3 regions of the Pseudoduganella rhizocola genome follow, and region 2 is predicted to be linked to each of the others. Evidence: predicted binding sites of a transcription regulator. Region 2 holds the regulator's gene; each other region holds the start of a gene.
What was found. Region 2 encodes HrcA, which represses chaperone genes, less so after heat shock. Its sites were predicted from a motif close to TTAGCACTCNNNNNNNNNGAGTGCTAA; they were not measured.
Positions count from the first base shown of each region.

Region 1: the regulator HrcA is predicted to act here: its motif matches at 4,885-4,911, upstream of rpoH (RNA polymerase sigma factor RpoH).
Region 3: the regulator HrcA is predicted to act here: its motif matches at 2,578-2,604, upstream of groES (co-chaperone GroES).

Region 1 is NZ_JBJQIK030000007.1:200,824-208,634, reverse strand. It holds gene ACJRPG_RS16945 (ArsR/SmtB family transcription factor) at 1-7, opposite strand, end outside; gene ACJRPG_RS16940 (cytochrome P450 family protein) at 86-1,087, shown strand; gene ACJRPG_RS16935 (antibiotic biosynthesis monooxygenase family protein) at 1,084-1,428, shown strand; gene ggt (gamma-glutamyltransferase) at 1,494-3,260, opposite strand; gene ACJRPG_RS16925 (hypothetical protein) at 3,267-3,704, opposite strand; gene rpoH (RNA polymerase sigma factor RpoH) at 3,837-4,736, opposite strand; gene ftsX (permease-like cell division protein FtsX) at 5,049-5,963, opposite strand; gene ACJRPG_RS16910 (cell division ATP-binding protein FtsE) at 5,960-6,625, opposite strand; gene ftsY (signal recognition particle-docking protein FtsY) at 6,633-7,679, opposite strand; gene ACJRPG_RS16900 (MerR family transcriptional regulator) at 7,753-7,811, opposite strand, start outside.
Region 2 is NZ_JBJQIK030000008.1:137,341-145,151, reverse strand. It holds gene ACJRPG_RS18040 (peptidylprolyl isomerase) at 1-250, shown strand, start outside; gene pdxA (4-hydroxythreonine-4-phosphate dehydrogenase PdxA) at 266-1,336, shown strand; gene rsmA (16S rRNA (adenine(1518)-N(6)/adenine(1519)-N(6))-dimethyltransferase RsmA) at 1,345-2,145, shown strand; gene ACJRPG_RS18025 (hypothetical protein) at 2,309-2,917, opposite strand; gene ACJRPG_RS18020 (hypothetical protein) at 2,942-3,529, opposite strand; gene ACJRPG_RS18015 (HAD family hydrolase) at 3,668-4,366, shown strand; gene hrcA (heat-inducible transcriptional repressor HrcA) at 4,421-5,437, shown strand; gene fur (ferric iron uptake transcriptional regulator) at 5,498-5,923, opposite strand; gene ACJRPG_RS18000 (outer membrane protein assembly factor BamE) at 6,002-6,628, shown strand; gene dapB (4-hydroxy-tetrahydrodipicolinate reductase) at 6,636-7,442, shown strand; gene ACJRPG_RS17990 (MotA/TolQ/ExbB proton channel family protein) at 7,439-7,811, shown strand, end outside.
Region 3 is NZ_JBJQIK030000001.1:471,233-479,043, reverse strand. It holds gene ACJRPG_RS02195 (cell division protein ZapA) at 1-222, opposite strand, end outside; gene ACJRPG_RS02190 (hypothetical protein) at 219-449, opposite strand; gene ACJRPG_RS02185 (gliding motility protein GldB-related protein) at 505-1,743, opposite strand; gene ACJRPG_RS02180 (glutathione S-transferase family protein) at 1,740-2,363, opposite strand; gene groES (co-chaperone GroES) at 2,665-2,955, shown strand; gene groL (chaperonin GroEL) at 2,989-4,635, shown strand; gene ACJRPG_RS02165 (thiamine pyrophosphate-requiring protein) at 4,826-6,622, shown strand; gene ACJRPG_RS02160 (hypothetical protein) at 6,702-7,199, shown strand; gene ACJRPG_RS02155 (glutathione S-transferase family protein) at 7,212-7,811, shown strand, end outside.

The DNA of each region.
Region 1 (7,811 bases), on a different contig from region 2:
CATCCATAGTTCGATCCAGGACGAAGTGTTGATGTTCTTTTTTCAGGATACTGCTTTTATCCGATCATGCAAAGGACAGAACACCATGACAGCAATGAACGCAATCGCGGCGGCCACGCATCCCGATCCCTATCCCTGGTACGCCACGCTGGCGCGGGGCGGGCTGCAGTACGATGCCGCGCTGAAGCTGTGGATTGCAGCTTCCCCGGCGCTGATCCGCGAAGTGATGGCGCATCCGGCCTGCCGCGTGCGGCCGCCAGCGGAGCCGGTGCCTGCCGCGATTGCGGGCAGCGCGGGCGAACTGTTTGGCATGCTGGCGAGGATGAACGACGGTCCGCCCCACGTGCAGGCGCGCGCGATCCTGCAGCCGGTGCTGGATGCAATGGATGCAGGCACGGCCGCCGCACACGCGCGGCGCGTGGCGGGCGAGCTGGCACATGGCGGCGCCGCGTCCATGCTGAACCGCGTGATGGGCGAGGCGCCGGTGCGGGTGATGGCCGAGCTGCTCGGCTTTGCGCCCTCGCGCGGACCGGAAATCGCGCGGCTGGTGGCAGCGTTCGCGGCCTGCCTGTCTCCGCTTAGTTCCGCAGCCCGGATCGGGGCCGCGCATGAAGCGGCGCGGGCACTGCTGGCGGCAATGCGCACGCTGCACGATGCGCCGCTGCCGGTGCTGGCCAATATGGTGGGGCTGATGTCGCAGACTTATGAGGCCACGGCGGGCCTGATCGGCAACAGCGTGATTGCGCGCTGGCGCGGGCATGGCGGCACGGCGGCGGAACTCGTTGCCCGGACGGCGCAGCTGGATCCGTCGATCCAGAACACGCGGCGCTTCCTGGTGGAAGATGCGCAGATCGGCGGCGTATCGCTGCGTGCCGGCGATGCAGTATTGCTGCTGCTCGGCGCCGCCGCGCGCGAGGGACTGGGCTTCGGGCATGGCGTGCACCGCTGCCCCGGCCAGCGTCTCGCTGAAACCATTGCTGTGGCAGCGCTGGAGGTGCTGGTGCAGATGCCCCTGCCGCAACAGCTCATATGGCGTTACCGTCCATCGGTGAACGCACGCATTCCCGACTTCCTGGAGGCCGCATGATTGCCGTGATTTTTGAAGTTGTGCCGCACGCTGAGCACCGCCAGCGCTATCTCGATCTTGCGGCAGCGCTGAAGCCGATGCTGGAAGGGATTGACGGCTTCATTTCAGTGGAGCGTTTTCAGAGCCTGGCGAATCCGGAGAAGGTGCTGTCGCTGTCCTTTTTCCGTGATGAGGCGGCGCTTGCGCAGTGGCGGCAATTGGAGGCGCATCGCGTGGCGCAGGAGGCGGGGCGCAGCATGCTGTTCAAGGATTACCGGCTGCGGATTGCCGGTGTCATACGCGACTATGGTCTGTCAGAAAGGGACGAGGCGCCTATCGATAGCCGTGAGCGGCACGCGTAGCGCCTGATGGGGCAGACGGCAGCGCCGAGCCCCCAATGAAATAATCAGGGTCTGTCCCCAATTATTCAATGCGCGGGGTGCTGGACGGCGGCGCTGCCGGTGCCGTGGCGCTTGCCTTCGCTGACGGCGGTCACGGTGCCGTCGGGGTTGAAGACCAGCGCATTGGCGGCGCCGATTTCTTCCTGGGCGCCCCAGGTATGGCCCATCGCTGCCAGCCCTTTTGCCTGCGCGCTTGTGCCGAAGCCAGGTTCGATGTCGGTAGCGGCGCCGTTGCGCTGGGACAGGCGCGGCGCGTCCAGCGCCTGGTCCATGCGCATGCCGAGGTCGATGTAGTTGACGATGGTCTGCAGTACCGTGGTGATGATCGTCGAGCCGCCCGGGCTGCCGATGGTGAAGGCCGGCTTGCCGTCCTTGAAGGCGATGGTCGGCGTCATGCTGCTGCGGGGACGCTTGCCCGCTTCGGGCACATTCGGATGGGGACCGCTGAAATCGAAGTCCGTCATCTCATTGTTCAGGATGAAGCCATAGCCCGGCACCGTGATGCCGCTGCCGCCCCAGGATTCAATGGTGTAGGTGTAGGAGACGATATTGCCCTCCTTGTCCGACACCGTGAGGTGCGTCGTGTGCGCGCCTTCCGCCAGCAGCTTGCTGGTCGATGGCCGCAGCGGATAGCTCTGGTCTTTCTGGAACGGATAGGGATCGCCGGCGGGCGCCATGGGTTTGCCCGCGTGGTTGACGTCGATCAGTTCGCGGCGGCGCGCTGCATACTCCTTGCTCATCAGGCCTTCCACCGGCGCTTCCACGAATTCGGGATCCGCCAGGTAGGCATTGCGGTCGGCAAAGGCGAGGCGGCTCGCTTCAAGATACAGGTGCTCGGCCTTCTCGCGCGGCATGGACTTGAGGTCGTAGCCTTCGAGGATATTCAGCGCTTCGGCCACGGCTACGCCGCCGCTGCTCGGCAGCGGCATGCCGACGATGTCATAGCCGCGGTAGGTGCTGCGCACCGGCTGACGCAGGCGTGCTTCGTAATTGGCCAGGTCGGCCATCGTCATGTTCCCGCCGCGCACGTCGGCGCCACCCGCAACAGGCGGCTTGTTGACGGCAGCGACGATGGCGCGGCCGATCTTCCCTTCATAGAAAGCCTTAACGCCGCCCGCCGCGATCTCGCGGTAGGCTTTCGCCATGTCGGGATTGCGCAGCAGCGTCCCGGCAGGAAGCGATTTGCCGTCCTTCAGGTACAGGGCCGCCGTCGCCGGGAAAAGCTGGAATTTCCCGATATTGCCGTCGATAAGGTGCGCGAAGTTGGCATTGATGCGGAAGCCTTCGCTCGCAACCTTGATGGCCGGCGCCAGCACCTGGCGGAAGTTCATCTTGCCGTAGCGGTCCAATGCCTCGTGCCAGCCGCGCACCGTGCCCGGCACGCCGACCGACATGCCGCTGGCCACCACTTTTTCGAAATCCATCTCTGCGCCGTTCTCGGTGAATACCGTCGGCTTGAAGCCTGCAGGCGCCATCTCGCGGTGATCGATGGTGATCACGCGCTTGTCCCTGGCCAGGTAGATCACCATGAAGCCGCCGCCGCCGATGCCGCAGCTGAAGGGATCCGTCACGCCCAGGGTGGCGGCCGCCGCCACCGCTGCATCCACGGCGTTGCCGCCCTGGTTCAGGATGGTGATGGCCGATTGCGTGGCCTGTTCGGAGATGGTGGCCGCCGCGCCGCCGGTGCCGGTGGCCACGGGGCGCTTGGCGTATGCGGGGCCGGTGAAGGCCAGCGAGATGATGATGGTGGAAACGAGAAGGGTGGGAGTGGCGCGTCGCTGGCTTGGGCTCATGGTCGCTTAGGTAGGGCTTGGAAGATTTACCCTCAAGCTTACCCGATAATCCGGTGCGGGCTCATCTGCCGCCAGCGGTTCCGGCGGATCCAGGCTCTCCAGCGCGAACGCAATGCCGTTCTGCGTGATGGCGCGCCGCGCGTTCGGCATGTTCTCGGCGAGCACGAAGGTTTTGCTGCCCTTGGCGTCCTGCAGCGTGAAGCTGTAGCTGATATAGCCTTCCCACACGCAGACCGTGTTCCTGCGGCAGCGGCTGTCGTTGATGCGTTCCAGTTTGAGCGTGGTGTCGCGCGCCAGGCGCACGGTCTGGCCGGCGCGCAGCGCATAGCTGATCTCCATGCGCTGCGGCTGGCCGGACTCCGCGTTGGAGACCGGCACGCTGCAGGCGGCGATGACGCCGAGACCGAGAATGAAAGCGATGGTGCTGATGAACCGGGTGTTCATGGTTCCTCCTGGGCCGTAAAGGCAACGGGAGGAATGTTATCGAAATTACATCATACCCGGCGCACGATTGGCGCCAAAGCAAGAGAGCCGGCGGGGACGCTGTCCCGGCCGGCCCTCCTTACGTGCGGAAAATTACACGTAGGCGGCGAGCGCGCCCTTCATTTTCTTCAGGGCAGCCGCTTCGATCTGGCGGATGCGCTCGGCGGACACGCCGAACTCTTCCGCCAGCGTGTGCAGCGTGGCGCCGGAGCCGTCGTCATTCGCCAGCCAGCGCGCTTCCACGATGCGGCGCGAGCGCGGGTCCAGCTTGCCGAGCGCCGTTTCCAGGCCTTCGGACTGCAGGCGCGTTACCTGTTCGGCTTCCAGCACGCGCGTCGGCTCGTTCTGGTCGGAAGACAGGTAGGCGATCGGCGCGAATTTGTCGTCCTCGTCGTCGGTCGGCGATTCCAGCGCGATGTCGCGGCCGCTCAGGCGCGTTTCCATCTCGATCACTTCCTCGCGCTTCACATCCAGCATTTTCGCCAGCTCGTCGATCTGCTTGGGCGACATCGCATCCAGGCCCTGCTTGTGGCTGCGCAGGTTGAAGAACAGCTTGCGCTGGGCCTTGGTGGTGGCCACTTTGACCAGGCGCCAGTTCTTCAGGATGTACTCGTGCATTTCAGCCTTGATCCAGTGCATCGCATAGGACACCAGGCGCACGCCCTGGTCCGGGTCGAAACGCTTGACCGCCTTCATCAGGCCGATATTGCCTTCCTGGATCAGGTCGGCGTGCGGCAGGCCATAGCCCAGGTAGCCGCGCGCGATCGACACCACCAGGCGCAGGTGCGACATCACCAGCTTTTCGGCGGCTTTGATGTCGTTCTTTTCCTTGAGCTCGCGGCCCAGCTTGACTTCCTCGTCATGTGACAGCATCGGCAGGCGGTTGACGGCGGAAATGTAGGCGTCCAGGTTGCCCAGGTTGCCGCTGAAGCCCAGGCCAAGGGCATTGCTGCCAGCCGGAATCAGTGCAGAAGATGCGGACATCGTAGTCATTTTCATTTCCTCGCTTGAAGTGCTTTGTGCTGCCTGCGGAATTGCAGAGAACACTCATTGCCTACAGCATGCTCTAAACAACTTAGACAGTTCTTAATCCTGATTAAGTTGCATTACGGAACTGTTTTAGCATTGCTTTGGACATATATTAGCACTCTCGCCCGGTGAGTGCCAATCGTCGAAAACTGATCGCGGCGATAGAGAAGCGCTATCGATAGGCCGGATGCGATTCAGTTCGAGGGGAAGTATGGTGACAGCTTATCGCTGCCCGCGCGGCGTCCTCTGTGCGAGAACGCACGCTTGCGGCAGGACTCAGTTCAGGCGGGCGAGATGGCGCTGCACGGAAAGCACCGCTCCTGCCAGGCCAAGGCCGGCGGAGAGGGCCAGCAGCAGGGCCATGGGCAGCGGGTCGAGCGGGGCCAGCTGGAACTCGGAGGCGTACAGGCGTGCAAATTCGGCAATCGCCGTGTTCAGCGGACGCAGGGCCAGCGCCACCGCGCCCAGCGCCACCGCGCCGGCGCCCAGGCCGAGCAGGGCGCCCGTGTAATAGAAGGGGCGCTGGATATAGCTGTCGGTGGCGCCGATCAGGCGCGACACGAGGATCTCTTCACGCTGGGTCAGCACCTGCAGGCGGATGGTATTGAAGATGACCGCCACCACCACCGTCCCCAGCGTGGCCGCCAGCAGCAGCAGGGCCAGGCGCAGCACGCCCAGCAGGGCGGCCAGGCGCTTGACCCAGGCCGAGTCCACCTGCACCGCCTGCACGCCCGGCAGCGCGCGCATGCGTTCGGCGATATCGTCGATGGCCGCGCCTTCGGCGGCGCTCTGGAAGGCGTTCAGCTTGATGACATAGCTGTCCGGCAGCGGGTTCTCGCCCAGGGTGGCAACCACGTCCGCCAGGCCGCTCTTGTCGTTCAGGGTATCCAGCGCCTTCTCGCGCGGCACGAAGACGATCTTCGCATCCTTGACGATGGCGCGCAGCGAGGAGGCGAGGGCGGCCGACTGTTCGCGCGGCGCATCCGGCTGCATGAACACGGAGAGCTCGGGATCCACCGACAGCTGCTCGGACATGGGCCGCACATTTTCCAGCACCGTGAGCCCGGCGAAGGGCAGGGCCAGCGCAATCGCCACCACCAGGATATTGAAGAGGAAGCTGCCCGGCGCGCGGCGCAGGGTAGCGAAGGCGCCGCCCAGCGCGGCGAAGTGATGGCGCAGCCAGACGCTCATGCCGCCACCCCCGCGTCTTCCAGCTGGCCCTGTTTCAGGTAGATGACGCGGCCCGCCGCATCCAGCACCTGCTCGTCGTGGGTGGAGATCACGCAGGTCACGCCCACCGAATGGAAGGCTTTCAGCGCGTCGAACACGCGGGTGGCGCTGGCGCGGTCCAGGTTGGCGGTCGGCTCGTCGGCCAGGATGATCTGCGGCCGGTTGACGATGGCGCGCGCGATCGACACGCGCTGCTGCTCGCCGCCGGACAGGGCCAGCGGCTGGGCGTTGGCGCGGTCGCCCAGGCCCACCTTGTCGAGGGCGGCGCGGGCGCGCTGCTCGGCCTGGGCGCGCGGGGCGCCCGTCACCAGCAGCGGCATCATCACATTGGCCAGCACGGAGCGGTCGGTCAGCAGGCGCTGCTGCTGGAAAATCAGGCCCAGGTTGCGCCGCAGGAAGGGCACGCCGGCCGGTTTCAGGCGGCTGATGTCGGTGCCGTTTACCACCACGCTGCCCGAACTGGGGCGCTCCATCGCCGCCACCATCTTCATCAGCGTGGACTTGCCTGCGCCGGAAGGACCGGCGAGGTAAACCAGCTCGCCCTTGCCTATCGTGAGCGTGATGTCGCGCAGCGCCATCACATCGGAAGAATATTGCTTGGAAACGTGCTGGAATTCGATCATGGAGTCCTTAACCGAGCAGTGCTTCAACAAACTCCGCAGCACTGAAGGGCTGCAGGTCTTCGATCTTCTCGCCGATGCCGATGAAATAGACCGGCACCGGGCGCACGCGCGCAATCGCGGCCAGCACGCCGCCCTTGGCGGTGCCGTCCAGTTTGGTGATGATAAGGCCGGACAGCTGCAGCGCATCGTCGAAGGCCTTCACCTGGGCCAGGGCATTCTGGCCCGTATTGCCGTCGATGACCAGCAGCGTCTCGTGCGGCGCGCCTTCCAGGCCCTTGCCGATCACGCGCTTGATCTTCTTCAGTTCTTCCATCAGGTGCAGCTGGGTCGGCAGGCGGCCGGCGGTATCGATCATCACGACATTGGTGCCGCGCGCCTTGCCGGACTGCACGGCGTCGAAGGACACGGCGGCCGGGTCGCCGGACTCCTGGGCGATCACCGTCACATTATTGCGCTGGCCCCACACCATCAGCTGCTCGCGCGCGGCGGCGCGGAAGGTGTCGCCTGCCGCCAGCAGCACGGACTGGCCATGCGCCTGCATATGCTTGGCCAGCTTGCCGATGGTGGTGGTCTTGCCTGCGCCGTTGACGCCGGAAATCATCATCACCAGCGGCTGGTGGCGGCCCAGTTCGAAGGGTTTTTCCAGCGGCAGCAGCAGTTCCGTCATCAGCTGCTTCAGCGCCAGCTTCACGGCGGCCGCATCCAGCAGCTTGTCTTCCTTGACCTTGCGGCGCAGCGCGTCCAGCAGGTACTGGGTGGCATCGACCCCGGCGTCGGACATCAGCAGGGCGGCTTCCAGCTCCTCATACAGCTCCTCGTCGATGCGGGCGCCGACGAACAGCACGGACAGGTTGGCCGAGGTTTTCGACAGGCCCGCCTTCAGGCGGCCCATCCAGGACTGTTTCGACTCCGGGCGTTCGGCCGTTTCGGCATCGAAGGCCAGCGGGGCGGGGGCGGCGGATTCGGGTGCGGCGGGTTCTGGCGCCGCGGATTCGGACACCGCGGGCGCCGGCACTTCGGGCGCGACAGGTTTTTTCTTGAAGAAGCTGAACATGGTTGCTGCCGACACAGGAAAAGAGCCGGTATTCTACCAGAGCAGGCCGCGCCAATTGCGCCGCAGCAGGGTGTCAGGCGGCGGGGGCGTTGAGCTGGGCGCGCAGGCGGCGCCACTCTTCCAGGCGGGCGC
Region 2 (7,811 bases):
GCTGCCGGAATTCGAACAGGCCATGAATGCGCTGCAGCCGGGTGAGGTCAGCGGGATCGTCGAAACCAGCTTCGGCTACCACCTGATCCAGGTGCTGGAGCGCAAGAGCGACGACATGTCGAAAGAGAAGAAGCGCAACGAAGCCCGCCTGGCCCTGCGCGAGCGCAAGATGGTGGAGGCGGCCGACGAGTTCCAGCGCGAGACGCGCGACCGCGCCTACGTCGAGTACCGCAGCGAAGACCTCAAGTAAAGGCGGGCCGGCTTCATGCGCGCCACTTTGCAAGCACGGCGCCCTGGAGCGCGCCCCGCCGTTGCGGTCACCACCGGCGAGCCGGCCGGCATCGGCCCGGAGATCTCGCTGCGCGCGGCCTGGGCGCTGCGCCATGAGGTCAACGCCGTGCTGCTGGGCGACGCCGCCTTCCTCGCGATGACGGCGCAGCAGATCGATCCCGAAATCCGCGTCAGCGCGCTGTCGCTGCAGGCCGTGCGCAACAGCGGCCTGCCGCACTTCGGGCCGGAGCGCCTGTGCGTGATCGACCTTCCCCTCAGCGCCCATGTGCAGCCCGGCCATCTCGACAAGGAGAACGGCCGCGCCGTGCTGGCCACGCTGGATGCCGCCATCGAAGGCATCGGCGCCGGCTGGTTCGAGGCCGTGGCCACCGCGCCGCTGCAGAAGAGCACCATCAACGACGCCGGCATCGCCTTCTCCGGCCACACCGAATATTTCGCCGGCCGCACCGGCACCCCGCGCGTGGTGATGATGCTGGCCGGCCAGCCGCATGCGCCGCAGGACGCGCCGCCGCTGCGCGTGGCGCTGGCCACCACCCACCTGCCGCTGAAGGACGTCGCGGCCGCCATCACGCAGGACAGCCTGGCGCAGATCCTGGACATCATCCACGCCGACCTGCGCGCCAAATTCGGCATCGCCGCGCCGCGCATCCTGGTGGCGGGCCTGAACCCGCATGCGGGCGAGAACGGCTACCTGGGGCGCGAGGAGATCGAGGTGATCGAACCGGCGCTGGCCGCGGCGCGCGCGCGCGGCATCGATGCGCGCGGCCCCTATCCGGCCGACACCCTGTTCCAGCCCAGATACCTGCGGGACGCCGACTGCGTGCTGGCCATGTACCACGACCAGGGCCTGCCGGTGCTGAAATACGCCACCTTCGGGCGCGGCGTCAACATCACGCTCGGCCTGCCGCTGGTGCGCAGCTCGGTGGACCACGGCACGGCGCTCGACTTGGCCGCGCGCGGCCTGGGCCTGGCCGACAGCAGCAGCATGGAGGAAGCCATCCGCAGCGCCCTGCGCATGGCCGATGCCGTCCGCAACCAACCATAGAACACAGCATGAAACACATTGCCCGCAAACGCTTCGGCCAGAACTTCCTGCAGGACGACAGCATCCTGAACGACATCATCAGCGCGATTAATCCGGCGCCGGACGATGCCATGGTCGAAATCGGCCCCGGCCTGGCGGCCATGACCGACCTGCTGCTGCAGACGGTCAAACAGATGCATGTGGTGGAGCTGGACCGCGACCTGGTGGCGCGCCTGGAAAAGCGCTACCCGCGCGAACGCCTGGTGATCCATTCGGCCGACGCGCTGAAATTCGATTTCGCCGGCATCCCGGTGGCGCAAGGGAAGAAGCTGCGCGTGGTGGGCAACCTGCCCTACAACATCTCCAGCCCCCTGCTGTTCCACCTGGCGCAGATTGCGCCGCTGGTGCAGGACCAGCATTTCATGCTGCAGAAGGAAGTGGTGGAGCGCATGGTGGCCGAGCCGGGCAGCAAGGCCTACGGCCGCCTGTCGGTGATGCTGCAATGGCGCTACCGCATGGCGCTGATGTTCATCGTGCCGCCGGAAGCCTTCGACCCGCCGCCGAAGGTGGATTCGGCCATCGTGCGCATGATCCCCATCGAGCAGCCGCTGGAATGCGACGCCGCCGCGCTGGAAAAAGTGGTGCAGCAGGCCTTCTCGCAGCGCCGCAAGGTCCTCCGCAACACCCTGGGCGGCATGTTCACGGAAGCCCAGCTGCGCGACGCCGGCATCGACCCCACCGCCCGCGCCGAAACCATCCCCCTCGAAGCCTACGTGGCCCTCGCCCGGAAATTGGGGACAGACGGGGGCGCCGAGCCCCTGATCATTTAAAAAATAGGGTCTGTCCCCATTTTTCAGGCAAAAAAAAGCCGGCTCTGGGAGCCGGCTAAATCCAATTCTCAGAAAGAAGTGGAGGAGACGGGAGTGATTATGCGGCACTGCCGCATATTGTTCCAATTTATTTTATGGATGCCCGTCATTTCCACCGTGAATATCAGGCGGGCACGCAGGTGATCACGATATTGGCGCGGTTGGCGTCGCCCATCACGTCGGTGCCGTTGGCGATCGTGCAGCGCAGGCCGGCCGGCTGGGTCAGCACCGTCAGGCCGTAGGCCACGCCCACCGGAATCGCTTCCGGATAGGCAAAGGTGGTGGCGCCCTTGACCAGGGTCAGGCCGGTGCCGTTGCTGCCGTTGATGATGACCAGGCCGTCCGCCGTCAGGCCGCTGATCGTGCCGCTCAGCGAATAGGTGTTCTGCGCGCAGCTCACCAGCACATTGATCGCCGTGGTGTGGCCGGCCGAGCCGATGCCGCTGCCGCCCACCGTGCCGCAGGTCATGTGCTCCGGCTGGGTCTTGACCGTCACATGGTATTCGGTGCCGTAGCTGATGGTGTTGGGGAAGGTGAAGCGGCTGGCGCCGGCCGGCACGCTGACGGTGTCGCCGCCGTTCTGCAGCACCAGGCCGCTGTTCGGCACCCCGGTTTCATTGCCGTTGCCGTCGATGAACACGCCGTTGATGGCGAAACTGGCTTTGCCGCCGCAGGCGGCGAGCGCCAGCACGGTGCCCAGGGCGCCGGCGGCGAGGAAGTACTTGGCTTTCATTCAGGTCTCCAGGTCAGGGGCGGGTCAGGCGGCGGGCTGGCAGCTGACGGCGACCGTCAGCACGTCGCCCGAGGGCATGGTGCCGCTGGCGTTGGCCACGGTGCACACCTGGCCGGCCGGTTGCGCCAGCACCGTGACGCCGTAGTTGGCGCCGTCGAACACCGGGGTGGTGAAGCGGAAGCTGGTGCTGCCCTTGAGCACGCCGGCCGTGCTGGCGCCATTGGCCAGCACCAGGCCGTCCGCCGTCAGGCCGCTGATGCTGCCGCCCAGCTGGTAGCTGTCGGTGGTGCAGCGCACCACCACCTGCTGCGTGTTGTAGTAGTTGGCCTTGCCGCTGCCGTTCTCGATCTTGCATTCGCTGGCGGTGGCGTCGGTCTTGATCTGGACGTCGAAGTTGGCGTCCGGGGCGATCAGGTTGGGGAAATAGAAGCTGCTGGCGCCGGCGCCGATTTCCACCGTCTGGTCGCCATTGCGCAGCACCAGGCCCGGTTTGCTCAGGCCCACGACCGAGCCGCCCAGCAGCAGATTGCCATTGCCATCGCCGCCGCCACAGGCGCTCAGCACGGCGGCGCACAGCAGGCCGCTGCCCGCCCGCACAAACATACTCTTCATATTGAACTCTATCTCCACAATCAGGGCCATTGCCGCCGCGCGGCACGGAATCGGCGCCTATTTTAGTGCATTTGGCAAGCATCAGGACGATTAATCCTTGTAACAGCTTGTGACCGCCCGCCATGCGACAATGGCGCCATGCGCCCCCAAGCCATCCTGTTCGACCTGGACGATACCCTGTGGCCGATCGCCCCCGTGATCGCCGCCGCCGAGACCAGCCTGCATGCCTGGCTGGCCAGCCATGCGCCGCGCGTGGCGGCGGCCTTCGATATCGCGGCCCTGCGCGCGCGCCGCCTGGCCCTGCTGCAGGACGCGCCGCAGCTGGCGCACGACCTGGCCACCCTGCGCCGGCGCGGACTGGAGCAGGCGTTTGCCCACGCCGGCGAAGATGCGGCCCATATCGAGGGCGCAATGGCGCATTTCCTGGCCGCGCGCAATGCCGTGCAGCCCTATGACGACGTGCTGCCCGGCCTGCTGCACCTGGGCCAGCGCCTGGCGCTGGGCACCATCACCAACGGCAACGCGGACCTTGAAGTTGTCGGCCTGGCCCACCATTTCAAGGTATCGCTGGCCGCCGCCCGCTTCGGGCGCGGCAAGCCGGATCCGGCCATCTTCCGCGCCGCCTGCGAGGCGCTGGGGGTGGCCCCGGCGGCGGCGGTCTATGTGGGCGACGACCTGGAGCTGGATGTGCGCGGCGCCCAGCAGGCCGGCCTGCGCGCCGTGTGGATGAACCGCAGCGGCAGCGACGCCCACCTGGCGGCCGGCGTGCAGCCGGATGCCATCGTCGGCAGTTTTACCGAACTCATTGCGTGGATGGAACAACAATTGGCCAATTGAGGCCCCGGCCCGGCGCGGGCCGTGCATAATAGGCGGAAAGTGCTTGATCTCATTATGCAACTCGATACACGTGCCCAAACCCTACTGAAAGCGCTGGTGGAGCGCTATATTGCCGACGGCCAGCCGGTCGGCTCCCGCGCGCTGTCCAAGATCTCCGGCCTCGACCTGTCGCCGGCCACCATCCGCAATATCATGGCCGACCTGGAGGAGCTGGGTTATGTGGCCAGCCCCCATACCTCGGCCGGCCGGGTGCCCACGCCGCGCGGCTACCGCATCTTCGTCGATACCCTGCTGACGGTGCAGCCGCTGGACGAGCGCGCCGTCGAGTCGCGCCTGCAGGCCCAGGCCCAGCCGCCGCAGAAGCTGATCGCCAATGCGGCGCAGATGCTGTCCTCGCTGTCCCAGTTCGCCGGCGTGGTGATGACGCCGCGCCATGAGTCGGCCTTCCAGCAGATCGAGTTTTTACGCCTGGGCGAGAAGCGCATCCTGCTCGTCATCGTGGCGCCCGGCGGCGATGTGCAGAACCGCCTGCTGCTGACCGATGTCGATTATTCGCCGGCCCAGCTGCAGCAGTCGGCCAATTTCATCAACCAGCATTACAGCGGCCTGTCCTTCGAGCAGGTGCGCGGCCGCCTGCAGCAGGAGGTGGCCCAGCTGCGCGACGATATGGGGCGCCTGATGCAGGCCGCGGTGGAGGCGGGCAGCGCCGCCATGGCCGAAAGCAGCGAGGAGGTGGTGATCGCCGGCGAGCGCAACCTGCTGTCGGTCAACGAGCTGTCCTCGAATATGAGCTCGCTGCGCGCGATGTTCGACCTGTTCGAGCAGAAAACCGGGCTGATGCAGCTGCTCGACGTGTCGAGCAAGGCCTCCGGCGTGCAGATCTACATCGGCGGCGAGTCGACCCTGGTGCCGCTGGACGAGATGAGCGTGGTCACCGCGCCCTATATGCAGAACGGCCGCATCGTCGGCACCCTGGGCGTGATCGGGCCGACCCGCATGGCCTACGAGCGGGTGATCCCGATTGTCGATATTACATCGCGGCTGCTGTCGAACGCCCTGAGCCAGAACTAAATAAATGGGGACAGACCCGGATTATACGGTTCGTATAATCCGGGTCTGTCCCCATTTATTTTAGCGGTGCGGGCAGTTGGTCTTGACGCAGTTGCCGTAGATGGCCAGCGCGTGCTCGGCGATCTTGAAGCCGCGCTCGGTGGCGATGCGCTGCTGGCGCTGCTCGATGTCTTCGTCGATGAACTCTTCCACCCGGCCGCAGTCCAGGCACACCAGGTGGTCGTGGTGCGAGCCTTCGTTCAGCTCGAAAATCGCCTTGCCGCTCTCGAAATGGTTGCGGTTCAGCAGGCCGGCCTGCTCGAACTGCGTCAGCACGCGGTAGACGGTGGCCAAGCCCACGTCCATATTGTCGGCCAGCAGGATCTTGTAGACGTCTTCCGCCGTCAGGTGGCGCACTGGGCTGCTCTGGAAAATGTCGAGGATTTTCAGGCGCGGCAGGGTCGCCTTCAGGCCGCTCGCCTTCAGGTCGGTAGGGCTGTTACTCATGTTTGGTGTCGTTTGGGGCTGGAGTGCTTTATGATATAGCGTTTTGGCACTTCTGCTCAATCCGAATTGAGGTCTTTTATGCGCTTCACCCCATTGTTGTCGTTGAAACGGGTTCCGGCCCTCGGCCTGCTGGGCCTGGTCCTGGCCACCACCGGCTGCGCCAGCCGCACCGTGCTCGGCCCGCAGGAGGGCGGCCACCCGGCCGACGCCGCCGCCCTCGACCCGTCCAAAGGCGCCCAGACCAGCACCGTGACCCAGCTGCAGAAGTTCATGTGGTTCTTCTCGCCCTACCGCCCGGATATCCAGCAGGGCAACTTCGTGTCCCAGGAAATGCTGGCCAAGCTGAAGGAGGGCATGACGCGCGAGCAGGTCAGCTTCGTGCTCGGCACCCCGCTGCTGGCCGATATCTTCCACGCCGAGCGCTGGGACTACCCCTTCCGCATGGCCAAGGGCAACGGCGAGCTGACCGTGTCCACCGTGGTGGTCTATTTCGACAAGGACGGCAAGGTGGCGCGCTGGGAAGGCGGCAACCTGCCGACCGAACAGGAATACATCGCCCGCATCGCCGGCCCGGTCAAGCAGTTCGCCAAGGAGCAGAAGCGGGCCGCCGAGAACACCATGGGCGACAGCAAGGCGCCGCTGCCGGCCGGCACCGACAGCTCGGCCGCCCGCCCGGTCGAGGTTACGCCGCCGATCAAACAATAAGGCAGCCATGGCACTCAATATTGCAATTGCCGGCGCCAGCGGGCGCATGGGCCGCATGCTGATCGAAGCCGTGCTGCAGGCCGATGATCTGCGCCTGTCCGGCGCCCTGGACCGCGCCGGCTCGCCGGCGCTGGGCAGCGATCCGGCCGCCTTCCTCGGCCAGTCCTCCGGCGTGGCCATCGTGGCCGATTTCGCGCAAGGCCTGCAGGGCGCCGATGTGCTGATCGACTTCACCCGGCCGGAAGGCACGCTGGAGCACCTGGCCTGGTGCGCCCAGCACGGCATCAAGATGGTGATCGGCACCACCGGCTTCGACGCGGCCGGCAAGGCCGCCATCGGCGCCGCCGCGCAAAAGACCGCCATCATGTTCGCGCCGAATATGAGCGTGGGCGTCAACGTCACGCTCAAGCTGCTGGAGTTCGCCGCCAAAAGCCTGGCCACCGGCTACGACATCGAAATCATCGAGGCCCACCACCGCCACAAGGTGGATGCGCCGTCCGGCACCGCGCTCAAGATGGGTGAAGTGATCGCCGGCGCGCTGGGCCGCAACCTGGACGACTGCGCCGTCTATGCGCGCGAAGGCGTGACCGGCGAGCGCGACCCGTCCTCGATCGGCTTTGCCACCATCCGCGGCGGCGATATCGTGGGCGACCATACGGTGCTGTTCGCCGGCACCGGCGAGCGCATCGAAATCAGCCACAAGTCCAGCAGCCGCGTGACCTATGCCCACGGCTCGCTGCGCGCGGCGCGCTTCCTGGCCGACAAGCCGAACGGCCTGTACGACATGTACGACGTGCTGGGGCTGAACGGCTGATGGAGCACTTCAGCTTCGCCAGCTACTGGGAACGGGGCGATGCGATCAGCCATGCGGTGGCGTGGCTGCTGCTGGCGATGTCGCTGGCGAGCTGGTTCTTCATCCTGGCCAAAGGCTACACCGCGTGGCGCGTGCGGCGTGCGGCGCGCGTGGTGCAGGCCTTCTGGGATGCGCCCGCGCTGCAGGACGGCGTGGCCGTCGTTGCAGCGGGCGACGCGGAAGGCATCTACACGGAGCTGGTGCGCGCTGCGGCGCTGCACGCCGCGGCCCACGGCACGGCCGGCGGCGCAGGCGTGCCGGCGGCTGGCGCTGGCGTTGCGGGCGCGGCCGGTGGCGCTGGCGCTGCGTCCATGCCCATTGCTGGCGCTG
Region 3 (7,811 bases), on a different contig from region 2:
CGACAGCGGGCCGGCCGGCGCTTTCGCCGTCAGGAATTCGGCCGCCATGCTGAGCGCCGCCATCACGGCAATACGGTCGTTGCCCTTCACTTTTCCGCTCTCGCGGATGCCGCACATCTTCTTGTCCAGCAGTGCCGCCGCTTCTTTCAGCGCGCGGTCTTCGCCTTCCTTGCACGCCAGCCGGTATGGCTGGTCCATGATGGTCACATCGACCTGGATCATTGCACGTCCTCTTTCTCAGGCGCTGCTTCGTCGGCAGGCGCAGGAATTTTTTCCAGCAGTGCGGACACGCGCTCGTGCGCTTCCGACAGGCGGCGCTGGTAGCCCATGTTGTCAGCGACTAAAGCAGCATTGGCCTGGCGCAACTGGGCGTTCTCGCGGCGCAGTGTTTGCGTCAGTTCCGCCAACTGGGCGATCTTGTCGGAGAGTTCTTGGAAATCTGAAATCATTTCGTCACTATAGGGCCGCACGAAAGCGTGGTCAACCGCTTTCGGCTGCGGCGCCTTACAGGTAGCCGCTCTCGCGCAGGATGCGTTCCGGATCGCGGTAGGTCAGCAGCGTGCGGATTGCTTCTTTTTTATCGGTGGCTTTGGCGTAGTAGGCCTGCGCGATGCGGAAGCCCATGAAGTAGCCCAGGTCCGCCGGCCGCTCGCCTTCCATGCTGCCGGCGCCGAACCAGCGCTTGCGCTCATTGGTCTTCATGTCTTCGGCGAAGGCCTGCTTCAGGGCCGCTTCATTGGCATAGCCATAAGCGTAAGTGATCTCGTTGAAATTCCCCTGCGATACCAGCTGCGCCAGGAAATCGGCCACGCCCTCCTTCAGTGCGCCGGCCAGCAGGGTATTCTCCGGCACCTGCTGCTGGAAATGCATCAGTTCATGCACGGTGATGTTCGGGATCAGCGCGGCCGGCTTGGTGCCGTTGCGCAGCCAGGGCGTGAGCTCGTCGACCGGCACACCGTCGCCGCGGCTGAACATCTCGGTGCCCATCAGCAGGCCGTCCGAGCTGGAAGTGCCGCCTGAGCTCATGGCGCCGATGACGAAATAGATATCCGGGAAGGTGGCGTCGTCGTACAGCGTCTTGAACTTGCGCAGGGAGGCGCGGATTTCACCTTCCATGTCCTTGACGCGCAAGGTATTCGGACGCATGGACTGGTAGTAGCGCGCGTATTTCTGCGTGGCCGCATGCAGCTTTGCACCGCTGCCGATGCGCTGGTTGATGAAGCCGTGCAGGCCTGCGCTGCCGGCCTCCAGGTATTCGGTATCGTACAGCGCGGCCGGATCGGCTGCCGTGGCCGCGCGGTCGTAGACGGCCCAGAAGCGGTCGATATCCGAAGTGACGATACGTGCGCGGTCCGGGTCGCCGTGTTGCGCGCGGTAGGCCGCATCATTGGCTTCCACCTGCCGCAGCACCGCGAGCCAGCGCGGCTGGCCGTGCAGGGAAACCAGGTCGGTATCGTTCTCGACCATGACGCGCCCGCGCAGGCCGGCGGCTGCGGCGCGTTCCGCCATCGCCAGCGCGTCGTCGCGCTTGCCGTGCAGCGCCAGCACGCAGGCGGCGTCATACAGCGCGTCGCGATGGCCGGCGCCCTGCGCGATCGCCTGCTGGAAGGCGGCAACCGAAGCCGTATAGTCTTTCTTCGCATAGAGGCTGCGCGCCTGCGCGAGCAGCTGCTGCGTGGTGGGCGCGGCCATGGCGCCGCCGGCCAGCAGCGCGGCCAGCATCAACGCGATCAAGCGCTTCATGGGGTGCCGTTCGCGCAATGTTCTTTGAAGCCCGGCTGCGATGCCAGGCGCTCGTACCATGCTTCGACGGCAGGCAGGCCGGCGTGCGCGATCGGCGTCATCTTCCAGCGGTTGGTGGAGAGGCCGAGCACGATATCGGCGAGGGAGAATTCCTTGCCCGCCGCATAGGCGCCGGTTTTCTGCAGCTGGGCTTCGAGGATGGCCATTTTGGCGTTCCAGGCCTGCGCGCTGGCTTCGATGCCGGCCGGATCCGCAAACTGCGGGCTCTTGCGCACCAGCCCCATGAAGGCGCCGCGCCATGCCGGGTTCAGTTCCGTGGCCTGCCAGTCCATCCATTGCTCCACCTGGGCGCGCTCGCGCGGCGCCGACGGCAGCAGCGCGCCCTGGCCGTAGGTGGCGGCCAGGTAGCGGCTGATCGTATTCGACTCCCACAGCACCAGTTCGCCGTCGCGCAGCACCGGCACCATGGCGTTCGGGTTCAGGGCCAGGAATTCGGGCGCGTTCGGGTCGCGGAAGCCGCTGCCCCATTCTTCCTGTTGATAAGGCTGCTTCAGCGCAGCCAGGGTCCAGAGCACTTTCCGGACATTGATCGAACTGCTCTTGCCTAAGACGGTAATCATGCTGACTCCTGAGCTGAAAACCCGCCTAAGTTAGCAGATTGTTACTGTCCTGTCAGGAATCGGCGCCGCCGGCGACAGATAGTAGATGGCGGCTCGCCCGCTGCCATCGCTGCTGTTCCTCCGTTTTTACACGCCGGCCTGCTCAGCCGGCGTGTCTTTTTGCTCATCCGCAAACTTCCTCACTTGAAATCGAAAGTGGTCGTCCCTATAATTGTTGGCACTCGTTAGCCGCGAGTGCTAACAATGTATTGCGAGAAATTGCAAAATTTGCACTAACCACTGAATATTAAAGGAGTTTTGTATGAACCTTCGCCCTTTGCACGATCGCGTCATCGTCAAACGCCTGGACCAGGAAACCAAAACTGCGTCCGGCCTGATCATTCCTGATGCCGCAGCCGAGAAGCCGGATCAGGGTGAGGTGCTGGCTGTAGGTAACGGCAAAGTGACCGATAGCGGCGCCGTGCGCGCGCTGGAAGTGAAAGTGGGTGACCGTGTTCTGTTCGGCAAATACTCCGGCCAGGCTGTCAAAGTTGACGGCGAAGAGCTGCTGGTGATGCGCGAAGAAGACATCATGGCCATCGTTAACAAGTAATCGGCCCCTTTTAAAGAATTCAGGAGAATACACATGGCAGCTAAAGAAGTTATTTTCGGCGACGCAGCGCGCGCCAAGATGGTTGAAGGCGTTAACATCCTCGCCAACGCCGTTAAAGTCACCCTGGGCCCGAAAGGCCGCAACGTGGTGCTGGAGCGTTCCTTCGGCGCCCCTACCGTCACCAAGGACGGCGTGTCGGTCGCTAAAGAGATCGAACTGAAAGACAAGCTCATGAACATGGGCGCGCAGATGGTGAAGGAAGTCGCTTCCAAAACCAGCGACAACGCCGGCGACGGCACCACCACCGCAACCGTGCTGGCACAAGCCATCGTGCGCGAAGGCATGAAGTTCGTTGCCGCCGGCATGAACCCGATGGACCTGAAGCGCGGCATCGACAAGGCCGTGGCAGCGACCGTCGAAGAACTGAAGAACATCGCCAAGCCATGCACCACCTCCAAGGAAATCGCCCAGGTTGGCGCGATCTCCGCCAACTCGGATGCCTCGATCGGCGAGCGTATCGCTGAAGCGATGGAAAAAGTGGGCAAGGAAGGCGTGATCACCGTGGAAGACGGCAAGTCGCTGAACGACGAGCTGGACATCGTGGAAGGCATGCAGTTCGACCGCGGCTACCTGTCCCCTTACTTCATCAACAACCAGGACAAGCAAGTTGCCGTGCTGGAGCAGCCTTTCGTGCTGCTGTGCGACAAGAAGATCTCCAACATCCGCGACCTGCTGCCGGTACTGGAGCAAGTGGCCAAGGCCGGCCGTCCGCTGCTGATCATCGCTGAAGACATCGAAGGTGAAGCGCTGGCGACCCTGGTGGTGAACAACATCCGCGGCATCCTGAAAACCTGCGCAGTGAAGGCTCCTGGCTTCGGCGACCGCCGCAAGGCCATGCTGGAAGACATCGCTATCCTGACCGGCGGCCAGGTGGTGGCGGAAGAAGTGGGCCTGACCCTGGAAAAAATCACCCTGCAGGAACTGGGCCAGGCGAAGCGTATCGAAGTGGGCAAGGAAAACACCATCGTCATCGACGGCGCTGGCGAAGCTGCCGGCATCGAAGCGCGCGTCAAGCAGATCCGCGTGCAGATCGAAGAAGCGACCTCGGACTACGACCGTGAGAAGCTGCAGGAGCGCGTGGCCAAGCTGGCCGGCGGTGTTGCCGTGATCAAGGTTGGCGCAGCCACCGAAGTCGAAATGAAAGAGAAGAAAGCCCGCGTGGAAGACGCGCTGCACGCAACCCGTGCCGCCGTTGAAGAAGGCATCGTGCCAGGCGGCGGCGTGGCCCTGCTGCGCGCCCGTGCTGCACTGAACCTGAAAGGCGACAACCCGGACCAGGACGCAGGCATCAAGATCGTTCTGCGCGCCATGGAAGAGCCACTGCGCATGATCGTTCAGAACGCCGGCGAAGAATCGTCGGTGGTGGTGAACGCCGTGCTGGCAGGCAAAGGCAACTACGGCTACAACGCCGCCAACGGCACCTATGGCGACATGGTTGAAATGGGCGTGCTGGATCCAGCCAAAGTGACCCGTTCGGCCCTGCAGAACGCAGCGTCGATCGCCGGCCTGATGCTGACCACCGACTGCATGGTGGCTGAAGTCGTAGAAGACAAGCCAGCCGGCGGCATGGGCGGTATGGGTGGCATGGGCGGCATGGGTGGTATGGACGGCATGATGTAATTGCCGCCAGACCTCACCGTCTGACAGAAGGCCGCTTCCCCGGAAGCGGCCTTTTTCATTGCACAGCCCGTGTCCACCCTGGGGTCAGGCACCACGGTGGACACGGGCTGTGCTGTTGTTGCCTCAAGGATCGCGTGCGCCGCCGGCGGCGCGGGGATTCTATGATCGCCGCTTACTGCGCGAGGATCAGATGGCGAAAACGGTGGGGGACTTTTTGTTGCAACGCCTGCATGACTGGGGCGTGCGGCGGGTGTTTGCGTATCCGGGCGATGGCATCAACGGCATCATGGGCGCGTTCGGGCGGCAAGACAAGATCGACTTCATCCAGGCGCGGCACGAGGAGATGGCCGCCTTCATGGCCACCGCCCATGCCAAGTTCACCGGCGAAGTGGGCGTCTGCCTCGCCACCTCCGGTCCCGGCGCCATCCACCTGCTGAACGGTTTGTACGATGCGAAGCTCGACCACCAGCCGGTAGTCGCCATCGTCGGCCAGCAGAAACGGCTTTCGCTCGGCGGCGACTACCAGCAGGAAGTCGATCTCGTTTCCCTGTTCAAGGACGTGGCCCACGAATACGTGCACATGGCCACCGATGCGGCCCAGGTGCGCCACCTGATCGACCGCGCCTTCCGCATCGCGGCCGAGCAGCGCACCGTGACTTGCATCATCATCCCCAACGACGTGCAGGACCTCGGCGCCGTGCCTGAACCGCCGCGCGAACACGGCTCCGTCCACTCGGGCATAGGCGCGATCGAGCGCAGCCAGGTGCCGCCATTGGAAGCGCTGCAGCAGGCCGCGCGCATCCTGAACGAAGGCAGGAAGGTCGCGATCCTCGCCGGCGCCGGCGCGCTGCACGCCACGGATGAACTGCTGGAGGTGGCCGACCTGCTGGGCGCAGGCATCGCCAAGGCCCTGTTGGGCAAGGCAGCGGTACCGGACGATATTCCTTATGTCACCGGCGCCATCGGCCTGCTCGGCACCAAGCCCAGCCACGACATGATGAATGGCTGCGACACGCTGCTGATGGTGGGCTCCAACTTCCCCTACGGCGAATTCCTGCCGAAAGAAGGCCAGGCGCGCGGTGTGCAGATCGATATCGACGGCCGGCGCGCCAGCCTGCGCTATCCCATGGAATTCAACCTGATCGGGGATGCCCGCGATACCTTGCGCGCCCTCATTCCGCTCCTGGAGCGCAAGCAGGACCGCAGCTGGCAAAACACCATCAGCGAAGGCGTGGAGCGCTGGTGGCGCGTGCTGGACGCGCGCGCGATGAACGAGGCCAATCCAATCAATCCGCAGCGTGTGTTCCGTGAGCTCTCCCCTCGCCTGCCGGACAACTGCATCATCGCCGGCGACTCCGGCACTTCCACCAACTGGTTTGCGCGTGATGTGAAAATGCGGCGCGGCATGATGGCCAGCGTGAGCGGCGGCCTGGCCACCATGGGCTGCGGCGTGCCGTATGCTGTCGCCGCCAAGTTCGCCCTGCCGGAACGGCATGCGATTGCCCTGGTCGGCGACGGCGCCATGCAGATGAACGGCATCAATGAACTGATCACTATCGCACGCTACTGGCAGGGCTGGGGCAACGGCAAGCTCACCATCATGGTGCTGAAGAACGGCGACCTGAATGAGGTCACCTGGGAGCAGCGTGCCATGGGCGGCGACCCGCGCTACGCGCCATCGCAGACCGTGCCGGACTTTCCCTACGCCGCCTACGCCGAGCTGCTGGGCCTCAAGGGCATCAAGGTCGAGCGTCCGGAAGATGTGGGGCCCGCATGGGAAAGCGCCTTCGCCAGCGACAGGCCCTGCGTGCTGGAGATGGTGGCCGATCCGAACGTGCCGCCGCTGCCGCCGGATGTGTCGCTGAAACAGGCGCGCGCCTACTTCACGGCCCTGCTGAAGGGCGACAAGGATGCGATGGCCATCGTCAAGGCCAGCATCAAGGAAAGCTGGGACGCGTGGTTCCCGCCGCACAAGCCAGGCGGCTAGGGCCAGCAGGAAATGTTGATAGAGGGACATCTTTGGTTTAGTATGTCCGCTCCATTCATTCCACCTGAGGGCCTGCGCAATGCGTCCCCGCTCTTCGATTCGATTCCCCGCCGTTGCCGGCAGCGTGGCGGGCCTGCTGGCCGCGGCCTGCCTGGCCTGGTATCTGCTTCCGCAAGCTGAAGAAACTGCGCCGCAGCGCGCTGCGCCTGCAGCGACGGCCCCGTCCCCCGCACAGCCCCCCACGCCCACGGTGCTGAGCCGCGAACAGGCCACCGACCGCCTGATGGCGCTGCCGGAACTGAAAACATGGTCCGCGCTGATCGAGAAGAACTCCGGCGGCAAGGTACATGGCGCGCTGATCGAATACGATCCCGAGCCGCGTGCCGTCAACGGCAAGGACTTCTACCAGTTCAGCTTTATCGAGAACGCGCCCGAGGCGGCGCGGCGCTGGGAGAACTTCCTCGTGTCCACCACTGATGGCGAGATACTGGTGGAAGATGAACTGACCGATGAACTGATGTCGCTCGATAAATGGCGCGACGATAAGAAACCGATGGCGCGCCGCAGCGCGCAATAAGCTGGAGCTTCCATGTACACACTGTATTACGCCCCCGGTGCAGCCAGCCTCGCCCTGCACGCCGCGCTGTTCGAGATCGGCGCCCCCTACGAACTGGCGCAGGTTGATCTGAAAGGCCAGCGCGACCCGGCCTACCTCAAACTGAATCCCCAAGGCGTGGTGCCGACGCTGGTGGTGGACGGCGAGGCCGTGCGCGAATCCGCCGCCCTGATGCTGCTGCTGACCGAGCGCCATCCGGAATCGGGCCTGGCGCCCCTGCCCGGCACGCCGGGCCGCGCGCGCTTCCTGCAGGATGTGGTGTGGATGGCCAATACATTCGGCTCCGCCTACCGCCTGTGGTTCTATCCGAAAGACCTGGACGCCACCGAGGACGACTGCCAGGGCCGCGATGCGCTGCGCCGCAAGATCGAGTCCAGCTTCGAAGAGCTGGATGCGCGTCTCAGCGCCGGCGGACCTTATCTGCTGGGCGAACAATTCTCGGCAGCAGACCTCATCCTTACCATGTATATGCGCTGGTCGCGCAATATGCCGAAGCCGGCCACCGAGTGGCCCGCGCTGCGCAAGCTGGCGGACCTGGTGCGGGCCCGCCCGAGCTGGCAGCATGTGAACGCG